DNA from 3 places in the Exiguobacterium sp. 17-1 genome. Region 1 is predicted to be linked to each of the others. Evidence: predicted binding sites of a transcription regulator. Region 1 holds the regulator's gene; each other region holds the start of a gene.
What was found. Region 1 encodes LexA, which represses DNA repair genes until DNA is damaged. Its sites were predicted from a motif close to CGAACATATGTTCG; they were not measured.
Positions count from the first base shown of each region.

Region 2: the regulator LexA is predicted to act here: its motif matches at 2,364-2,377, upstream of uvrB (excinuclease ABC subunit UvrB).
Region 3: the regulator LexA is predicted to act here: its motif matches at 1,988-2,001, upstream of MUN34_RS11890 (NUMOD4 domain-containing protein).

Region 1 is NZ_JALIGJ010000002.1:571,007-578,435, forward strand. Features, by position in the region: gene MUN34_RS08730 (ABC transporter transmembrane domain-containing protein) at 1-163, opposite strand, end outside; gene MUN34_RS08735 (YneF family protein) at 282-512, opposite strand; gene tkt (transketolase) at 621-2,609, opposite strand; gene MUN34_RS08745 (DUF896 domain-containing protein) at 2,805-3,041, opposite strand; gene MUN34_RS08750 (YneB family resolvase-like protein) at 3,155-3,808, opposite strand; gene yneA (cell division suppressor protein YneA) at 3,854-4,141, opposite strand; gene lexA (transcriptional repressor LexA) at 4,350-4,964, shown strand; gene MUN34_RS08765 (metal-binding protein) at 4,995-5,465, shown strand; gene MUN34_RS08770 (MIP/aquaporin family protein) at 5,651-6,352, shown strand; gene glpK (glycerol kinase GlpK) at 6,396-7,429, shown strand, end outside.
Region 2 is NZ_JALIGJ010000001.1:385,908-393,336, forward strand. Features, by position in the region: gene MUN34_RS01845 (S41 family peptidase) at 1-1,081, shown strand, start outside; gene MUN34_RS01850 (PDZ domain-containing protein) at 1,101-2,264, shown strand; gene uvrB (excinuclease ABC subunit UvrB) at 2,432-4,399, shown strand; gene uvrA (excinuclease ABC subunit UvrA) at 4,401-7,256, shown strand; gene MUN34_RS01865 (DUF4097 family beta strand repeat-containing protein) at 7,365-7,429, shown strand, end outside.
Region 3 is NZ_JALIGJ010000004.1:167,903-175,331, reverse strand. Features, by position in the region: gene MUN34_RS11895 (methyl-accepting chemotaxis protein) at 1-1,355, shown strand, start outside; gene MUN34_RS11890 (NUMOD4 domain-containing protein) at 1,399-1,923, opposite strand; gene MUN34_RS11885 (DEAD/DEAH box helicase family protein) at 2,060-2,644, shown strand; gene MUN34_RS11880 (hypothetical protein) at 2,641-2,937, shown strand; gene MUN34_RS11875 (hypothetical protein) at 3,177-3,503, opposite strand; gene MUN34_RS11870 (DNA alkylation repair protein) at 3,500-4,552, opposite strand; gene MUN34_RS11865 (bifunctional transcriptional activator/DNA repair enzyme AdaA) at 4,549-5,604, opposite strand; gene MUN34_RS11860 (class I SAM-dependent methyltransferase) at 5,771-6,337, shown strand; gene MUN34_RS11855 (response regulator transcription factor) at 6,322-7,011, shown strand; gene MUN34_RS11850 (sensor histidine kinase) at 7,008-7,429, shown strand, end outside.

The DNA of each region.
Region 1 (7,429 bases):
CATTTTTCGTCAAGCTGCCTTCGCTCAGTCCGTTGACCGTCGAACCGATTACTTTCGGCGGAATCAGTTCCAGTCCGGCAACAAAAATCAACGCTATGATCCCTAAACTGTACGCTTTCCATTCGAGTCGAAAAAACCAACTCAGTTTCCTGAAGACTCCCATACAAGTCCCCCCTTTTTAAATCGATTGAGTATTTCTAATAGTCTCACATTTTAGATTAGCCATCTTCCTAAAAAATAGCAAACAAAAGGAGACCAATCTGGTCTCCTTTTACAAGTCGTTATTTTTTCGGTGATTTCATTGAACCACTCATTGAACGCATCACTTGGTTGACTTTCTTTTGTGATGGCTTTTGACCCATTTGCATCATCAATGTCTTAATCATATCTTCGTTGATTGGCGGGTTTTGCTCCAAATAGTTCATCATGTATCGGCGAGCGATATAGAAACCAAGGGCGACACCAGCTACCAAGCAAAGAAGGGCAATTAAAATCCAAATCCATGTAGCCAAGTTGCTTCCTCCTCTAACTTCAAACGTCGCTTTTTACTATACTATAATTTAAAGCCTTTGCATAGATAATGCAAAAAAAAGGTGCGCGCGTTTGCGCACCTTTCTTCATTAACCGAGTTGCTTGACTGTGTTCAAGACATTTTCAACAGACATGCCGTACTCTTTTAAGAGAAGATCTCCCGGAGCAGAAGCACCGAAGCGATCGATTCCGATGACTTGACCTTCTGTTCCTACATATTTATACCAACCAAGTGAAGCACCGGCTTCAATCGCAAGACGCTTCGTGATGCGTTTTGGCAAGACTGATTCTTTGTATTCTGCTGATTGCGCTTCGAATAATTCCCATGACGGAAGTGAGACGACTGCTGCCGTTTCGCCAAGTTCTTTCTGTGCTTCGACGAGCAAGTGCACTTCAGAACCTGTTCCCATTAAAATAGTATCCGCTGTTTCGATGTTACCCGCGATGACGTATCCGCCTTTTTCAGCGCCTTCGACCGTCGTACCTTCGAGTTCAGGTAATCCTTGACGTGTCATGACGAGAAGTGTCGGTTTGTTTTTCGATTGAACCGCTGTTTTCCATGCGGCAATCGTTTCTTTTCCATCTGCCGGACGGTAAACTGTCAAGTTCGGCATCGCACGGAAACTCATCAAGTGTTCAACCGGCTCGTGCGTTGGACCATCTTCACCAACAGCAATCGAGTCATGTGTCAAGACGAAGATCGACTGGATCCCCATCAATGCTGCTAAACGAACCGCCGGACGGAGGTAATCCGAGAAGACGAAGAATGTCGCGCCGTAAGGAATGACACCACCGTGTAATGCCATACCGTTGACAGCAGCTGCCATCGCGAACTCACGAACACCAAACCAGATGTTACGGCCGCTTGGATCGATGTCGAAGTCAGCTTCGCCTTTGAGCATCGTGTTGTTTGATCCTGCTAAGTCAGCTGATCCACCGAAGATCGACGGGATGTTTTTCGCAAGAGCGTTTAAGACTTCACCACTTGTCTGACGTGTTGCTTTTTTCGATGTCAGATCGTAAGTCGGAAGGTCTGCTTCCCAGTTGCTTGGCAATTCGTTATTGATTGCTTGAACAAGTTCAGCATGCAATTCTGGATGTGCTGCTTTGTATTGTTCCATTTTCTCAGTCCATGCTGCTTCCGTGTCAGCGCCACGTTTTTCGATGCGCTCTTCGAACAAGTCTTTAACTTCTTCCGGCACATAGAATTCTTCATGATCCCAAACGTAGCTTGCTTTCGTCAACTTGATTTCCGCATCTCCGAGTGGTGCACCGTGTGAAGCCGATTTCCCTGATTTGTTTGGTGAACCAAATCCGATGACTGTTTTCACTTCAATCAATGTCGGTTTTGTCGTTTCAGCTTTTGCTGCTTCGATTGCTTTTGAAATCGAATCAAGATCCGTTCCGTCTTCGACACGGATAACTTGCCAGTTGTACGCTTCAAAACGCTGTTGAACGTTTTCCGAGAACGATTTATCGAGATCGCCATCAAGCGAGATGTCGTTTGAATCATACAGAACCACGAGTTTACCAAGACCTAAATGTCCTGCTAGTGAAGCCGCTTCTGCTGAAACACCTTCCATTAAGTCGCCGTCTCCGCAAATGCCGTATGTGAAGTGATCGACGACGTTTAAGTCGTCACGGTTGTATTTCGCTTCGAGGTGACGTTCTGCCATCGCCATCCCGACAGCCATCGCGATGCCTTGTCCGAGTGGACCAGTCGTCGCATCGACACCTGCTGTGTGACGGTATTCCGGGTGACCCGGTGTTTTTGAGTTCCATTGACGGAATGACTTCAAGTCATCCATCGCGAGATCATAACCTGATAAATGGAGGAGTGAGTAGAGAAGCATTGAACCGTGTCCTGCTGAAAGTACAAAACGGTCACGGTTGAACCATTCTGGATTTTTAGGGTTGTGGTTCATATGATCCGCCCATAATGTAAATGCCATCGGTGCTGCACCCATCGGCATTCCCGGGTGACCCGAGTTCGCTTTTTGTACTGCATCAATTGATAAGGTACGAATCGTATTTACTGCTAATAATTCTACTGTTGTCATGTTCGTCAAAACAATCATCCTCTCTCTTTTTCACAAATTCCTTCTCATTTTAGCATACCCAGAAATGTGATACAACTTTTCTAAATAGTATGTCACATTAAAATGAATGCGCTCTCTATTGCCGTTTTCTTGGCACTTTCGTGATACACATTACGAACTTTTTCTCAAAAAAAGCTACCCCACTCATCCCATTGAGTGACATAGCTTTTCCGATTATTGTTTGTTCCGTTCTTCTTCTTGTGCCTGCTTTAGTTTTTCAGGTGTTACGTCCGTTCCTTCTTCATCGACGATCTTGATACCCATCATCTGATTTTTGAATGAACCGCGGAATGCTTCGAGATAGGCCGTCCGTAATTCTTTTTGTTCCGTCGTTTCCGCATCGGTCAGCGGCTCGACTTTTGATTTATTGGCTAATTCATTAATCCGGTCTAATTGTTCTTGTGATAACATAGTATCCCTCTTTCTGTTGACTCAAAGTTGAGCATTCAATAGTAACCTTACTGTAAAAGACACCAAAAAAAAAAGCAAGTTTGATGCGCAGCTAAGGCATCAAACCTGCTTCCCTATTCGTACGTACTGACAACTTCTTTATATTCCAGATAACGCCGGTTGACGGTCGCTTTCGAAATGTCATGTCCCATCCCTCTTAATGTCACCGCAATGTCCGCAAATGTCAGTCCTAACTCACGTAACCGCACGATTTCTTCAATCGGGACTTCCTTCCGGCTCCGACCAGCATTTTCACCTTGGCGGTTCAGGTTTTGTTCGGGACGAAAACCATTTTCGACAGCCCGTCGCATACCGCGGGCAATCTTTGCATTATGCAGTTTCCGTTGATACTCTTCGACGAGCGATACGATTTCAAGCACCATCGCTTCGGCATCTGCCAATTTATACTCGCCATCCGATTCCATCGTCATCAGTTGAACCTGATGTTTTTGGAATGTATGTAAAATGGCGATTTTGGCATTCCCGCGCCCGATCCGTGTATCATCCGTCACAAGAACGGCGTCCACGGCTTGACGTGTGACGTAATCGAGAACGGACAACATCCCTTCCCGGTCAACGTCGTAACCACTTTCTTTTTCCGTGATGATCTCCACGACTTCAAATCCTTTTGTTGCAGCGAGTCCCGACAGTTCTGACCTTTGCCGCTCAAGCGAGCTGTCCTGTGCTTCTTTTTCCGTCGAGACGCGACAGTAGATTACTACTTTCATCGTACTTCACACCCCTGTTCGTTCATTGACAACTTTTACAGTTTGTCATTGTTGCGCGATTGGTACAACGATTTTGTTTTTCGAAATGACATGTGTCGTCTTTAATTCATTATTCTCAATCAACCATTCGACATATTCTTGGTCCGTCATTGAACCGTCGTTGTAGACTTCGGCGACTTGTTCGACTGTCGCATTTTGATCGACCGTAACAGAAGCCGTCAAGAGTTGATCGACCTTTTCGTCCGGTCGAGGCGTTAAGAGAAAAAGAATGAAAGCAAGGCTGAGCGTATAAAAAACAATGGAAAAGGCATGGGTACGAATCGTATGCATCATGATAAATCCCTCCAATTAAAAATGATTTAGAATAGATGTTCTCGGAACAATTGTTCGCATAACTCATCTTAAACCAAGAACCAGTGTTCGGTCAACACAAAATGTCGAACAATTGTTTGTACGCTCATTTGTTCTATGTTATAGTGATTTTAGAAACATGTATTCCTATAACCTTCAAAAACCAATCCGGAAAGAGGTGGCAATTCATATGCGGAAAATGTCGAAACGACAACAAGAAATCCTTGACTACATCGTTGCTCAAGTGAAACTGAAAGGGTATCCGCCTTCAGTTCGTGAAATCGGTGAAGCTGTTGGTCTTGCTTCAAGCTCAACGGTACACGGTCATTTGGATCGTCTAGAAAAACGCGGACTGATTCGCCGTGACCCAACTAAGCCACGTGCGATTGAGATATTGCTTGATAAACCTGATGAAGATCACGAAGCCATCGTGCATATTCCCGTCATCGGGAAAGTAACGGCTGGTCTTCCAATCACGGCCATCGAAAACATTGAGGAACACTTCCCACTTCCTGCACATTACGTCGGGAACGAAAATGTCTTCATGTTGACGATTGATGGTGAGTCCATGATCAACGCAGGTATTCTAGACGGTGACCGGGTCATCGTTCGTCAGCAAAACACAGCAGAGAATGGTGAAATCGTCGTTGCTATGACCGAAGATAGCGAAGCGACAGTCAAACGGTTCTTCTTAGAAGATCAACAAGTACGTCTCCAACCAGAAAATGACTCGATGGACCCGATGTATTTCGATAACGTCTCGATTCTTGGCAAGGTCATCGGCGTATATCGGACGATCCACTAAGCGAGGGACCAGCTCAGCTGGTCTTTTTTTATGCCTTCTGGAAATGTACATGATACAGTCAATACCGTTGCTTTAACCGGCTACGTTGCGTATTCGGTCGCAACGCAGCAGACGGATTGGCTTCCAACTGCTGTCGGCATCGCTGTCGGCACCCTTTGGCTTTCACCCGACCTCGATTTGAAGTCTGAACCTTACTATCGCCACGGACCGCTACGTGTCCTTTGGATGCCGTATGTCAAAATCATGCCCCACCGTTCCATCTGGTCGCATGGCTTGATCATCGGTGACCTCATTCGCCTGCTGTACAGCGCGGCTTTCGTGATTCCACTTTTATTTTTAGCGCTGTACCTGAAAATCATCGAGTCGAGTACGGTCGATTCCTGGTTTGCAGCCATGCCTGCTTTTATCACCGGCATCATGGTTGCCAGTACGATCCATATCGTTCTTGATCATTCCAGCAGTTTCTTTCGAACTAAAAAAAAGCGAAAAAAACGCCGCTGAAAACCCTTCGTTCATCACAAAAATGAACAAAGGGTTTTTGTTATCCATTTTTCATTTTTTTAAACATAAATTAAGGAAAATTTAATTTGAAGATTTGAATTATTTGTATTGAAAACGTTATCAATTAGATGTAGGTTTAAATGGAAAGGCCAATATTTGCTTTAATCCAAAGGGAGGGTTTTTGCATGAGTAACTTTATTAGTGAGCTGATTGGAACAATGATTCTGATTTTGCTCGGGGATGGGGTCGTTGCAGGGGTTGTCTTGAAAAAGACGAAATCTGAGAACAGCGGCTGGATCGTCATCACATTTGCTTGGGGTCTCGCCGTCATGACTGCAGTTTATATTGCAGCCGCCAGTGGTGCCCACCTTAATCCAGCGGTCACATTGTCGCTAGCGTTAAACTCTGATTTACCATGGGCAGATGTACCTGTCTACATCGCCGCTCAATTAATCGGAGCCTTTATCGGTGCGGTACTCGTTTGGCTTCATTACATGAAACATTTTGAAGCGACAGATGACCAAGCTGCAAAATTAGGTGTCTTTGCAACAGGACCAGCTATCCGCCATACCGGTTCAAACCTTGTTTCTGAAATCATCGGGACATTCGTCTTGGTCTTCGGAATCCTAGCATTTGGTGCCAACTCATTCGCTGACGGTCTAAACCCGTTAATCGTTGGTCTTCTTGTTGTCGTCATCGGTCTCTCGCTTGGTGGTACAACAGGGTATGCCATCAATCCGGCCCGTGACCTTGGACCGCGGATTGCCCATGCCATTTTACCAATCCCGGGAAAAGGTTCGTCAGATTGGGGTTATTCTTGGATCCCAGTCGTCGGTCCATTCATCGGTGGTGCGATTGCCGTTTTCCTTCATCAAATGCTGTTTTAATTGACGAAAAGACTTCAACTCACACTTCAAGGGGGACTTTACAATGGAAAACAAGTATATCTTAGCACTCGATCAAGGAACGACAAGTTCACGTGCCATTATCTTTGATCATGACGGTCAAATCGTGAACTCGGCACAACGGGAATTCAAACAATACTTCCCGCAACCAGGCTGGGTCGAGCATGATGCCAATGAAATTTGGGGATCGATCCTCGCTGTCATGGCAGATGCTCTCGGAACGGCTGATATCAAACCGAGCCAAATCGCAAGTATCGGAATTACGAACCAGCGTGAGACGACGGTCGTCTGGAACAAAGAAACAGGTAAACCGGTCTATCACGCGCTTGTCTGGCAATCGCGTCAAACATCTGGTATCTGTGATGAGCTGAATGCACAAGGTCTAAATCAAACATTCCGCGATAAAACAGGTCTCCTGATTGACGCCTACTTCTCAGGTACAAAAGTGAAGTGGATTTTAGATAACGTGGAAGGTGCACGTGAACAAGCCGAAAACGGTGAACTTCTCTTCGGAACCATCGACACATGGCTCGTCTGGAAGTTGTCTGGCGGCAAAACGCATATCACAGATTATACAAACGCTTCCCGGACATTGATGTACAACATTTACGAACAAAAATGGGATGATGAGTTGCTTGAAATCCTGACAGTTCCAAAATCCATGTTACCGGAAGTCCGTCAATCGAGTGAAGTCTATGACAACACTGTTCCGTATCACTTCTTCGGTTTTGAAGTTCCGATTGCCGGAATCGCCGGTGACCAGCAAGCAGCCCTCTTCGGTCAAACATGCTTCGAACCTGGTGAAGGAAAGAACACATACGGTACCGGTTGCTTCATGCTGATGAATACTGGTGAAAAAGCTGTTTCATCTAACCACGGTCTGTTGACGACAATCGCCTGGGGTGTCGACGGAAAAGTCGAATATGCGCTTGAAGGATCAATCTTTGTGGCCGGTTCTGCGATTCAGTGGTTACGCGACGGTTTACGGATGTTGAAAAATGCGAAAGACTCAGAAGGCTATGCCTTAAAAGTCGATTCGACAGAAGGCGTTTACGTCGT
Region 2 (7,429 bases), on a different contig from region 1:
AAAAGGCGAATCGATTGTTATCGTCTCACCGATCAAGGGATCGCCTGCTGAAAAAGCCGGTATCAAACCAGGAGATATTATTTTAGAAATCGACGGTAAATCAACAAAAGGACAGAAAACGGATCAAGCGGTAAAAAAAATCCGCGGCGAAAAAGGCACGAAAGTCGTCTTGACGATTCAACGCGGCGGACAGGATCCGATGAAGATTACGATCGTCCGCGATACGATTCCGATCGAAACCGTCTACTCGAAGACAGAAAAAGTTAACGGCAAGACGATCGGTGTCCTGCAAGTGACACAATTCTCGGACCCGACGGCAAAAGAGTTCGAAAAACAACTCGCAGCGCTCGAAGAGAAAAACATTGATGGACTTGTCATTGATGTCCGGGGAAATCCGGGTGGTCTGCTGACGGCAGTCTCACAAATGATTGCTCCGTTCATTCCGAAGGAGACACCGATTTTCCAAGTAGAAGATAACAAAGGCGAACGGACGCAGGAATTCGGGAAAGCGGACGAGAAGAAACCCTATAAGCTCGTTGTCCTCGAAGACAGTGGATCGGCCTCGGCTTCTGAAATTCTGGCAGCCGGTCTAAAAGAAGGTGCCGGTGCGGAAGTGGTCGGGACGAAGTCGTTCGGAAAAGGAATCGTTCAAAGTGCCTATGATTTAAAAGATGGCAGTGATTTGAAACTGACGACGAATAAATGGCTGACTCCGGACGGAAACTGGATTCATAAAAAAGGCGTCAAGCCGACAGTCGAAGTCAAACAGCCGGATTACTTCAATGTGACGAAGATTCTAACGGATGACAAGACACTTGCAAGCGGAGATTACGGCAAAGCTGTTGAAAACGCGCACCTGGTTCTCGAAGCGATCGGCTTCGATCCAAAAGGGCAGGACGGTTACTTCGGCGATACGATGAAACAGGCTGTCGAGCGTCTCCAAAAAGAAGCGAAGCTCGAAGTGACCGGTAAAATCGATCAAGTGACGGCATCCGAAATGGAAAGCCGTCTTCTGAAGAAACTGGAAGATCAAAAAAATGATGTTCAGCGCATCAAGGCGTTGGAAGTCGCTGCACAATAACTCACAGAAAGAGGTCTGAATGAGCGTGGAATTACTCGATGGAATCGGTTGGACAGTGATTAGTCTCTTTGCTAGTCCAATCTTGTGGTTAGCAATTCTAGTCAGTTTTTTACTCAGTGTGCGACGTGTCAAACGTGAACGGAACCTGTTCCGGTCACGGACGCGCAGCAAACGGACCGATGTCTTCGAAACGCTTGTTCCCGGCTTCGTAGTTGGTCTTGTCTTATCCGTCATCAGTGTAAGTCTTGCATTGACGGTCTCGTCCGAGTTTCTGATTGCTTTCATGGTGTTGACGTTCTTGATTCTGTTAACTGGTATCATTCGATTCAATTTACCGTTAGGGTCGCTTGTCATCTTAGCAGGTGTCACCTGGTTCATGACGAGTGACCGGATTGATGGTCTTCGGGATGTCAGTGTCAGCGATTGGTTACTGCTTGCAGCCCTATCGTTAGGTGCCGAATTCCTGTTGCTCATCTGGCGGGGAAAAAAGAATTTATCGCCTTCGCTCGTCTTGTCGAAACGGGGACGTTACATCGGTGGTCTATCGTCCAATAAACTGTGGTTGATTCCGCTCGTCGTCCTTGTGCCGGGAAGCAGTCTGGAAGCCTTCATTCCGCAATGGTCGTTTCCGGAGTTCGTTCCGATCGTCCTGTTCTTGCCGGTCGGCTTCAGCTTCCTCTTTACTGGCCAGTTACCGGAACAGTTGATCCGTCCCCTGATCCAAGGGCGACTGATCACGTTCTTATTGTCTGTCGTGCTCGCGGCAGGGGCATTCTTGACCGGACAGGATGTCTGGTTGTACGGCTTGCCTGTCTTGTTAATTATTCACCTGATTCTGCATCAGCGGACGAAGCGACTCAACCGGTCACAGACCCCGTTGTTCCTTAATGGAAAACGTGGTGTCGTCATTCTCGGGACGTTACCGGAGAAACCGGCTTCTGAGATGGGACTGATTCCGGGTGAAGCGATTTATAAGGTCAACGGAGAGTTCGTCGAGTCGGAGAAATCATTTTATGAAGCGATTCAAAAACATAAGCCGTATCTCCGTCTCGAAGTTATGAACCATAACGGAGACGTCCGGTTCGCACAGCGGGCTTTTTATGAACAGGATCATCACGATCTCGGGATTTTGTTCGTCAGTGAGCCCGGTAATAAACGGACGAAAATCCGGACACTTCAGTGAGTCAAAATCAAAATCCAGCTAAAAAAACAGTCCAGCCGCCGTGCTGGACTTTTTCTTTTGGTGAAAAACGGGTAACTTTTAAATGGAGCACTTCAAAATCGAATGTTTGTTCGTAAAGTGGTACAATAAAAATAGATTTTGTGAACTGGATGAGGGGGAAGAATACGATGGATTTTGAGTTAGTATCACCATTTGAACCGGGTGGCGACCAACCGGTGGCAATTGAAAAACTGATTGCAGGCGTCAAGAACGGCGAGCGCCATCAGACGTTACTTGGAGCGACGGGAACAGGGAAAACATTCACCGTCTCGAACGTCATCAAAGAGATTAAGAAGCCGACATTGGTCTTAGCGCACAACAAGACGCTTGCCGGTCAGCTGTATTCGGAGTTCAAAGAGTTCTTCCCAAATAACGCAGTCGAATATTTCGTCAGCTTTTATGATTATTATCAACCGGAAGCGTACGTACCGTCGACGGATACGTTCATCGAAAAAGACTCATCGATCAATGATGAGATTGATAAATTACGTCACTCGGCGACATCTTCTTTGTTTGAACGCGAAGATGTGCTGATTGTCGCGTCGGTATCGTGTATCTATGGTCTCGGTAATCCGGAAGAGTACAACAACCATGTGCTGTCGTTACGTGTCGGAAACGAAATGGGACGGAATGAGATGTTACGCCGTCTGATCGATATCCAATATGAACGGAACGATATCGATTTCCAGCGCGGACGGTTCCGCGTCCGGGGAGACGTCGTCGAAATTTTCCCGGCGTCGCGTGATGAACAATGTGTCCGGGTCGAATTTTTCGGAGATGAGATCGAACGAATCCGCGACATGGATCCATTGACCGGTGAAATCATTGCCGACCGGGAACACATCTCGATTTTCCCGGCATCCCACTTCGTGACGGGGGATACCCGTCTGCAAAAAGCGATTGCGAACATTGAGGCTGAGCTCGAAACGCAACTCGCGAAGATGCGCGAAGACGGTATGCTGCTTGAAGCCCAGCGTCTCGAACAACGGACGAACTACGATCTCGAGATGATGCGCGAGATGGGTTACTGTTCCGGGATTGAAAACTATTCCCGTCACTTGAACTTAATGCCACCGGGCTCGACACCGTACACGCTGATCGACTATTTCCCGAAAGACTTCCTGCTCGTCGCCGATGAGTCACACGTGACGTTGCCGCAAATCCGCGGCATGTACAACGGGGATCAGGCACGGAAACAAGTCCTCGTCGACCACGGTTTCCGTCTGCCATCAGCGAAGGACAACCGGCCGCTCCGGTTCGAGGAATTCGAAGAGAAGGTCAGCCAGGCAATCTATATCTCGGCGACACCGGGTCCTTACGAAATCGAACATACAAAAGAGATGGTTGAACAGATCATCCGACCGACCGGACTGGTCGACCCGACGATCGAGATTCATCCGATCACCGGACAAATCGACTACCTGATGGATAACATCCGGGAGCGCGTCGCGAAAAATGAACGGGTTCTCGTGACGACGTTGACGAAAAAAATGTCGGAAGACTTAACGGACTACCTGAAAGAACATGGCGTCAAGGTCAACTATATGCACTCGGAAATCAAGACACTCGAACGGATTGAAATCATCCGCGATTTACGGCTCGGCAAATACGATGTCCTCGTCGGGATTAACCTGTTGCGGGAAGGACTTGATATTCCGGAAGTCTCGCTCGTGACGATTCTCGATGCCGATAAAGAAGGGTTCCTGCGTTCGGAACGGTCGCTGATTCAGACGATCGGTCGGGCGGCCCGGAACTCGGAAGGGCACGTCATTCTCTTTGCCGATAAGATGACCGACTCGATGCAGCGGGCCATTGATGAAACCGATCGGCGGCGGAACATTCAGCTCGCCTTTAATAAAGAACACGGTATCACGCCGAAAACGATTCAAAAAGATGTCCGTGGTGTCATCAGTACGACGATTGAGAATGATGATACCGTCGAAAAACTCGAGAAGTTCAACAAACTGAAAAAACCGGAACGCGAAACGTTGCTCGAACAACTCGATCAAGAGATGCGTCAAGCGGCGAAAGACATGCAGTTTGAACGGGCAGCTGAATTGCGAGACCTTATCTTAGAATTGAAAGCAGGTGCCTAAGTTGGCAGAAAAAAAGAACAAAATTATCATCAAAGGCGCTCGCGTCAATAACTTACAGAACATCGATGTCGAAATTCCGCGCGATCAGCTCGTCGTCTTGACGGGCTTGTCGGGGTCGGGGAAATCATCCCTCGCGTTTGATACGATTTATGCGGAAGGACAACGGCGGTATGTCGAAAGTCTGTCCGCTTATGCCCGTCAGTTTTTAGGTCAGATGGACAAACCGGATGTCGATGCGATTGAAGGACTCAGTCCGGCGATTTCAATCGACCAAAAGACGACAAGTAAAAACCCGCGGTCGACGGTCGGGACGGTCACGGAAATTTATGACTATCTGCGTCTGCTGTATGCACGGATTGGGAAACCGATCTGTCCTAATCACGGAATCGAAATCTCGAGCCAAACAATCAGTCAGATGGTCGACCAAGTGATGGAACTGCCGGAACGCAGCCGTCTGCAAATTCTCGCGCCGATTATTTCCGGACGCAAAGGCGCCCATGTGAAAGTCTTCGAAGACCTGAAAAAGGAAGGATTCGTCCGCGTCCGTGTTGATGGGGAAACGATCGATTTGACGGATGAAATCGAACTCGAGAAAAATAAAAAACACTCGATCGAAGTCGTCGTCGACCGGGTCGTCGTGCGTCCGGACGTTGAAGCCCGCCTCGCGGACTCACTCGAGACGGCCCTTCGTCTTGCTGACGGTCGCGTCATCGTCGATACGATGGACGGGAACGAACTGTTGTTCAGCGAACACCATGCCTGTCCGATTTGCGGCTTCTCGATCGGTGAACTCGAACCACGCATGTTCTCGTTCAACTCACCGTTTGGTGCCTGTACGTCGTGTGACGGTCTCGGGACGAAACTGGAAGTCGATGTCGATCTCGTCGTGCCGCATCCGGATAAATCGCTCAACGAAGGGGCGATTATCGCCTGGGAACCAACGAGTTCACAATACTATCCTCAGTTGCTGGCGGCTGTCTGCAACCACTTTAACATCGACATGGATACGCCTTTTGAACAATTGTCGGAAGAACACCGCGATATCTTGTTGAACGGTAGCACGAAGGAAGAAATTCAGTTCCGTTATGAAAATGACTTCGGGATGGTCCGCAATACATCGTTATTCTTTGAAGGTGTCCTGAATAACCTGCAGCGCCGCTTCAAAGAGACATCATCGGACTACATCCGTGAACAGATGGAAGGGTACATGGCGAAAAAAGCGTGTCCGACGTGTAAAGGACACCGCTTGAAACGCGAATCATTGGCAGTCAAAGTGTCAGGAATCCACATCGGTGATGTGACGAAGATGTCCGTCAAACAAGCTGTCGTCTGGTTTGAAGAGTTACCAAGCAAACTATCGGAGAAGGATCAGACGATTTCGCGGATGATCGTCCGCGAAATTCATGAACGGTCTTCATTCCTCGAAAACGTCGGCCTTGATTATCTGACAATCTCGCGTGCCGCCGGAACATTATCCGGTGGGGAAGCGCAACGGATTCGTCTGGCGACACAAATCGGTTCCCGGCTGACAGGAGTCCTCTACGTCTTGGATGAACCGTCAATCGGACTCCACCAACGTGATAACGACCGCTTGATCAATACGTTGAAGACGATGCGCGATCTCGGAAACACGCTGATTGTCGTCGAACACGATGAAGATACGATGATGGCTGCGGATTACCTGATCGATATCGGACCGGGAGCCGGCGATCACGGCGGATTCGTCACGGCAGCGGGACGTCCGGAAGAATTAATGCAGGATCCGAACTCGTTGACGGGACAATATCTATCCGGCAAGAAATTCATTCCGGTTCCGTCTGAACGGAAACAACCGGACGGTCGGGCCTTACGGATTCATAAAGCGTCGGAAAACAATTTGAAAAACGTCGATGTCGACATTCCGCTTGGTTTGTTTGTTGCCGTGACCGGTGTGTCGGGTTCCGGGAAATCGACGTTGATCAATGAGATACTCTACAAGACGATTGCCCATGAGATGAACCGGGCGAAGGAAAAACCGGGCGCCCATAAAGGAATTTCCGGACTCGATCAAATCGATAAGGTCATCGATATCGATCAGTCACCGATCGGTCGGACACCGCGTTCGAACCCGGCGACGTATACCGGCGTCTTTGACGATATCCGCGACGTGTTCGCCTCGACGAACGAAGCGAAGCTCCGCGGCTACAAAAAAGGCCGTTTCAGTTTCAACATTAAAGGCGGACGCTGTGAAGCCTGTCGCGGCGATGGAATCATCAAAATCGAAATGCACTTCCTGCCGGATGTCTACGTTCCATGTGAAATCTGTCACGGAAAACGGTACAACCGCGAAACACTGGAAGTGAAATATAAAGGCAAGACGATTGCTGATGTCCTGGAGATGACAGTCGAAGATGCCTTGGAATTCTTTGATAAGATTCCGAAAATAAGCCGGAAGCTGCAGACGATTGCCGACGTTGGTCTGACATACATGCGTCTCGGACAACCGGCAACGGAACTGTCCGGCGGAGAAGCGCAACGGGTCAAACTGGCATCTGAGTTGCATAAACGGTCGACCGGGAAGACGATTTACATCCTTGATGAACCGACGACAGGGCTCCACGTCCACGATATCGCCCGGTTGCTGAAAGTCTTGCAACGACTGGTCGACAACGGTGACACGGTGCTCGTCATCGAACACAACCTCGATGTCATCAAGACAGCCGATTATTTGATCGATCTTGGTCCGGAGGGCGGAGACGGTGGCGGGAAGATTGTCGCGACCGGGACACCGGAAGAAATCGCAGCTGTCAAGGAGTCGTATACAGGTCATTACCTGGCTCCTGTTCTCGAACGGGACGCGGCCCGGATCGAATCGTGAAACTTTTTTGATTCAGGAATCGTAAAAAGGGAAGTAAGGGAAGTAGAACGAAGTAAATAAGCAAGTCACATCGATTAACGTGTACCAGATCAGAGGAGGGAAATACTGATGAAGCAAGATATGCGCCAACTGATACTTGAACAAGTGAAAGAAGGAAAGCTGACGATTGACGA
Region 3 (7,429 bases), on a different contig from region 1:
CGCTCGCAACTAAAAACGTAGCCATCCAACCGTTGACGTTGACGGCACAACAGAAAAAAGATGTGATGCAACAATTGAAGCAAACACGGGTGACAACGTTTACGAGCAACAACCGGTTCGTTCTCGCGATGTCGATTCAAGAAGTGAATGATGTCCTGTTCTTATCGGTCGATCAAGCACGATTGGTCGCACCCGCTAAGGCACTCGCCTTGAAACTCGGTGTGCTCGGAATCATCGTCCTCTGTTTCGTCAGTCTGTTGATTCGGGCCCGCATCAAAAAGCAATTGGCTCCACTGTCCGTCTTGTCCTTAAAGATTGAAGAGGCGTACGCGAGGCGGACCTATCAGCCGATCAGCATCAAGACGACGACGTTTGAATTACAGCAATTGACGCACCAATACAACCAACTGATGCAGCAAGTCGGTAGTTTGACACAAGAAATTTCGATTGCGAGCGAACGACTGGAGGCGACTCAACCCGGTTTTTCGTCCCAACTCGCCTCGATTGATGAATCCGTCCTCGCTGTCCATCAAGTGGCGACGTCGTTGACAAACCAGTCGACGCAGATGGAACAGATCATCACGGAATCCGGGCAACTGTTGACGACCTCAATCGAGGCACTCGCGACGATGGACGAGTCGATCCAAACGAGCCATCAACGGGTCAGCTCCTTTAATGACGAAGCGACGACGAGTCACCGGATTCTAGACTCATTGCAACAGGATACAACGTTGTTACGGACCCTGTCTGTCAACACGTCACAGTCACTGGAAGAAGCGACAGAGCGCAATCAACAAATGCATGCCTCGATCCGCTACATCCAACAGGTCGCGGAAGCGACACGCCGCTTATCGTTGAATGCCTTGATCGAAGCAACACGCGCAGGCGAAGAAGGCCGTGGTTTCGTCATCGTCGCAAAAGAAGTCGAATCACTCGCACTCGACATCAAGCGGAGTATCGATCACATCAACCAGGCGAACCGGGATTTGACGGCAAGCTTCGGACAAATCGAACAAGATGTTGTCCAGATGACGAATCAAATCGAGACAACACACGAACAACTTGAACAGAGCACCCGCCGGATTGCTTCCGTCCTCAATCATGCCCAACAGATTGAAGCTGCACTCATCCAGGTCGAGACGGACCGGACGCTCGTCTATTCGGTCCAACCGCGGATTCGGGAACACTTCCAACTGATCGAAACGATTCTGTTTGAGCTGACCCACTACAGCCAATCCCTTGAAGCAAACATTCAGGCCAACAGTGCCCGGCAACAGGAACTGAAACAGCATGGTCACATCATCGGTGAACAAATCGAGTCCCTCAACCGGACGATTGTCGGTCCGTCCCATTAAAGATAAACAGACCCTGTGCTGAGGCACAGGGTCTGTTTATTGCTTAACTAGTATACTGGGCTTCCTTTTTGTCGATGATATTGCGAATCCGGTTTTCCGTCACCTGATAGGTCAACGCCAACCGGCGAATCGAAAGCTCGGTTTGATACCGAAGCCGAATCTCCCGGATTTGCCGCGGCGACAATTCGATATGCTGCATCAATAACAGGTCGAACTCGTCAAGGAGCGATGCGTACGCTTGAGTTGTCGACGGTTTGACGGTCAGATTATCAATCTGATCGTTTACGCGATCACCGTCTGCCCGGATAATCCGGTCGTGCGTGGCCTCGGAATCGAGAAATGCCTTGGCGACGAGCTCAGCGACATAAAACCGTTCCCCGCGTCCTTGTTTGTACAACGTCACTTTCCGGTAGCCTTCCTGATTGATCCATGGGCGCAACACGACACCTTGCCGCCGTTGTTTGACACCACGACTCGTCTCGATGATCCGGTCGAGCGACCGAACGTTCCCTGCTGTTGAGACTTGATACATGCCTGCATAGCCCTGTACTGCCTTCCAATGTTCCATATAATCAACGACCTCCATTCGGTCCTAAAACGACGACATGTCTTACTGTTATTATATCATTTTACGAACAAACGTTCTAATAGGAACACTCTGTTTTTCTGTGCTAGTATTAACAAAAAAAGGAAGATGTGTCAGGATGAAGTTTGTACTATTACTCGGTCCGCAAGCGGTCGGCAAGATGACGATTGGTCAGGAACTCGAGCAAAAAACGGGCATGAAATTATTCCACAACCATCAGACGATCGACTTGTTGCATCCGTATTTTGATTTCACGAAACCGGCGCATCATAAGCTAAAGGACTTGATCCGGCGGGAGATGTTTAAGGAAATGGCGGTCAGTGATCTCGAAGGCGTCATCTTTACATTTTTGTGCCTGTTTGGCGTCGAGGGCGGCGGTATCGAATTCATCGAAGAGACCGTTCAACTGTTTGAAGAAGCCGGTGCCGAAGTCTTCATCGTTGAACTGGAAGCCGCTCTGTCGACCCGTCTTGCCCGGAATCAGACGGAAAATCGTTTACTACATAAGTTCACGAAACGGGACATCGCCGCGTCGGAAGCCAACTTGCTTGAAACCGCTGAACAGTACCGGACGCATTCGCTTCCGGGGGAACTGCCGTATCCGAACTACTTACGGCTTGATACCGAGGGCCGTTCAGCCGGCGAAAGTGCCGAAACGATTTGCCGACACTTTAATTGGTCGACGAATCTGGTCGAACGATGAACCGATCCAAGCAGACGTATTTTCCAGTGTTCTTGACGCTCGGTTTGCTGCTGTTTAACATGTTGACGTCCTACTTACTGAGCGGACGGTTTTTCCCGAATCTCAGCCTGTGGGTGCCGATCGGTCTCAACATCTTGGTCGGACTCGGGTATATCGTTTCGCTGGTGCTTGGTCTCCGATCGACAAATAACTACGTTCAATGGTTCAGTATGTTGGCGAACACTGCCTTTTTACTGTCGTTATCGGTCATCACCTTTATGTTGTTGCTCGCAAACGGCATCTCAGAACCGTAATCCGGACACGAAAAACCGTCTCTTCAGAAGCACGTTTTCTGAGGAGACGGTTTTATTTTTTTCCTATTCAGAAAAATCGTCGACTCCACTCGACTTCTACAGGAAAAGGAAGCGTGTTTCCGTCAGGAACAGGCGAGACCCGGTCGTCAGGGGACGACCGCGGCTTGCGTTCCGCCTGAGAAAAGCGAGTGGAGGAAAGACGATTCTTGGTTCACTTTGTTTAATGATTTTCCCCACTTCTAATGCGTCAAGTCACGCCGGAAAATGGGTCCGTCAGCATGAAATCCATTCCTAATCCAAACTTCTGCTTCTCCGTCCTGTCCTGTCACGAACGGCAATAACAACGTCCGGGCGAGATACGCGACGATGACCGTCAACGCTTCTTCGATGTAGCCCGCTCGATCGGTCGGATCAATTGCGTCATAACTGAGGTGCTGACCGCTGAACTGAATCGTCGCAATCTGTTGTCTATCCCGTGTCTGCAGTGTCCAGACACAACCGTCCGTCGTATCTGCTGCTTCAATATGCAAGCGGGACGTCGTAAAGTTCGGATGGCGACCGTTCATTCTGTTTCCTCCTCTACGTCAAAAGCTGCTGTCGCGTATGCTTCACCGTTAATCAGAATCGTCAGCTGGTGCGTACCCGGATAATGGACGCGCGTCGTCAAGTTCCGGAACGACTGCCGTTTCGTAAAGGTCTCCTGTTCACTGACCTGCCGTTCACTGATCCGAAAGACCTTTTGACTCGTCCCCCGCTTTTTGACATAGTCGATTGCATATTCGATTCTGAGGATTTGCGGCTCTGTTGTCGTCACCTGAAACGAAAAAGCCAGTTCCCCGCCGATCGGCAACGTGGGTGTGACCGTCAGTTCGTCGACCGTCACCGTTCCGCGCGTGACGAGACCAAACGCCTTCAAGACGTCCGGATGTCCTTGTTTCAGGAGTGTCCGTGAGGCATGCCGTAAAATCCAGTCCGTATGCGGATGGTTCCCGAGCTGTTCCAATCGTTCAATGACGAGTTCCGGATGGGTCTTCGCGATATCGTTTAAATGATTGGCGACACTTTTGCGGACGTAAAGCGCCTCGTCCTGCAGCAAGTCATCTAAAATCGGCAGGACCGGACGTGGATCAGCAATCAACGCCGGAATCCGTTGTCCCCATGGTAAGCGTGGACGGGTTCCTTCTGACGCCAAGCGCCGGACGTGCTCGTCACTCGACTGACTCCACCGGACCGCGACTTCTAAAAATCGATCTTGATCATCGAGCAGGAACCGCCGGACGGCAAACTCCGACGTCGAGTGCCGGGTCAACCGTTCCAGTGCTACCATTGCCCGGCCCCAGGCATCACTCGGCGCATAGACTTCAATGTAATCCGGGAAAACAATACCCGGTAACCCGGGAAACTCCAGGGCGATCGTTTCGAGGTGCGTCGCCGCCTGGTCAAAGTCAGCCGGTAAATAACGGTTAAGCTCAATCGCAATTCGGCGGACCCGTTGCTTAAACGCCAACTCTTCCCAGTCCCCTTGTTGCACGACGTCTCTAAAGTCCGGTGCCTGCATCGCTTCCCCCAATCGATTCAACCAGTCTGGTGTAAACACATCTTTAATCAAACTCATACATGATTCAATCCCCTCTTCGTCCGCTCCAATTTTAATAAGGCGGCTTTTCGTGCCAAGCCGCCGGCATATCCGCCGAGATCGCCCGTCAAGCGGATGACCCGGTGACACGGAATGATCAGTGCCAGTTGATTGGCGCCGTTTGCCCGGGCGACAGCACGGACGGCTGCCGGATTCCCGACGCGGACGGCAAGTTCCTGATAGGAAATCGTCTCACCCGCCGGAATCTGTTGTAGCTGTTCCCAGACCTGTCTCTGAAACGGTGTCCCGTACAGGACAAGCGGAACCTCGAACCGGTCAAGCGTTCCCGCAAAGTACGCCTCCAGTTCAGCCGTCACCTGCTCAAACACCGGTGTCTCACCGGGAATGATGACGGCGCGGGCTGCGAGCCGTAAACGTTCCACTTCCCGCTCCAGCCCCCGACGATCCACGAACTCGAGTAAGTGCAGTCCTTGTTCGTCGGCAATCGCCAGCATTGGACCAAGCGGCGTATCAAGCCACTTCGCCTGAAGGTACGTTCCATCCCATCGTTTCGGCGTCTCGCCCATGATGCGGGCAAACGCGTCGCGAAAGCCGCTGCTCGATTCATAACCGCTTGCCAGTTGTGCCTCGATGACCGGTTGTCCGTTGCGGATTTCCTTCATCGCAAGGCCCATCCGCCGGGACCGGGCGTATTCGACGAACGTCATGCCAAACCGTTTTTTGAACTGCCGCCGGGCGGTCGAGGCATCGAGTCCCAGTTCCCGGAAGTCGGCATCTTTGAACCGTTTTTCGGGACTCGCTTCGACGGCGGCAACCAAGCGGCTGATGACGTCACTATCCCCGGGATAGGCGAGCGGTTTACAGCGCAAACACGGTCGGTAAGACGCAAGCAATGCCTCTTTCGCCGTCTCAAAAAATTCACAGTTCTCCTGCTTCGGTTTCCGCGCGGGACAGGTCGGCCGGCAAAAGATTCCCGTCGTCTTGACCCCGACAAAAAATGTCCCTTCGTACGAGCTGTCGCGGCGGACGAGTGCTGCATAATAATCCGTTTCCGGTAAGGTATTCATCATGTGTCCCCTCCCCTTCTTTTCCTCAGTATACCGAGTTTACCGTCCTGCATGTCGCCGAAAATCAGGCATGGATGTTTTCTTAAGACAAACTTAAGAAATCTCTCCTTTTTGTGAAAGATATGCCCTGTATCATCGATGGTATACTCAAGAAGAAAGTAGGTTTCGCATGTTTGATTTTTTAAAAGAAGCGATTCAATCACCGAAAACGATTGGCGCGATTGCGCCAAGCAGTCCGCGTTTAGCAAAAATGATGGCACAGCGGGCAGTGGCTGATCGACCGGCCGTCATCATCGAAGTCGGAGCCGGTGATGGGGCGATCACGCAAGCCTTATTGCGTGCGCGACACCCGGAAACGACTTTATGGATCTGTGAACAAAATCTGGTGTTTCAAGAAGCCTTGGCGAAGCTGTTAGCCGATGAGACGAACGTCGAACTGTTCATCGGCGACATTCAAAACTGTCCGGAAGACTGGCATCATCAGGCCGGTGTCCTGGTCAGCGGTTTACCGTTCGCTTCGTTCCCGCTTCCGTTACGCCATGAATTGCTCGAAACCTTCCAGACCCTGCTGCAACCAGGCGGTCATTTCATCGCCTTTCAATATACCAAACTCCATTTCAAGACATTCCGCCGGTATTTCTTTGAGCACAGTTATTCTTATACGCTGCAAAACATGCCGCCTGCCTATGTCTTCGAAGGCGTCCAAAAGGAGGAACTGCCGTGCCCACAATCTTAATCGTCGATGATGAAGCCGATATCCGGCAATTGTTGCGACTGTATCTCCAAAACGAAAATTATCTGATTCTCGAAGCCGCAAACGGCGAAGAGGCCCTTGAGCTTGTTCAGCAACAGCCGATCGACCTGATGGTCCTCGATGTCATGATGCCGGTCCGTGACGGCTTTTCGACCGTCCAGGCCCTTCGGCAAGCAAACTATACCTTCCCCGTCCTGATGCTGACGGCAAAACAGGAGGACCTCGACAAAATCCAAGGGTTGACGTTCGGTGCCGATGACTACATCGGTAAACCGTTTAACCCACTCGAAGTCATCGCCCGGATCAAGGCGATGCTCCGCCGGGTCGCCCAGTATCAAGTGCCGCTATCGGCAAGCAGCCTGCAAGTCGGTCCGTTCACCTTACGTCAGGAGGAACGGGTCATTTTAAAAGAGACAACCCCGCTTCCTTTGACACGCCGGGAATTTGACTGTCTGGCGCTCTTACTGAATCATCCGCGCCGTGTCTTTTCCGCCGACGAATTATATGAGCGGATTTGGCAGGAGGAGGCGCTCGGTTCCGCCACCAACGCCGTTATGGTCCTGATTCATAAATTACGTGACAAAATCGAGGACGTACCTAAAGAGCCGCGTTACCTGCAAACCGTTTGGGGTGTCGGCTACAAGGTCGAGCCATGAGGCGCTTCCGCTTTAAACTGACCTCCTGGATGACGGTCCTGTTATTGGCCGCAGCGTTTCTGAGTACCGCGTTCGCCTGGTTGATCGCGAGCCAGATTCCGCTCGGAACGAAAAACGTTCCCCGTTATTATTATCCGACGGAACAGGACATCACGCAGCGGGTCGAGCATGATATCAAACGGTACGAATCCGGTCAGACCCCGAACGGTGACTATGCCTGGGCCGTCTATCGGTCGAACGGATCACGGGTCGACGCCTCACCCGATTTTCCGCGGACGATGACACCCAGTCGGTTATTAGCCGCGCAAACTCCGGATGAACGGGAACCGTCTGACGAATCGGACGTACGGACGTTGCATCACCTGCAGGCGATTGATCTTGGCGAGAGTGCACCCGGTTATTTCCTTTCCATTGAAAC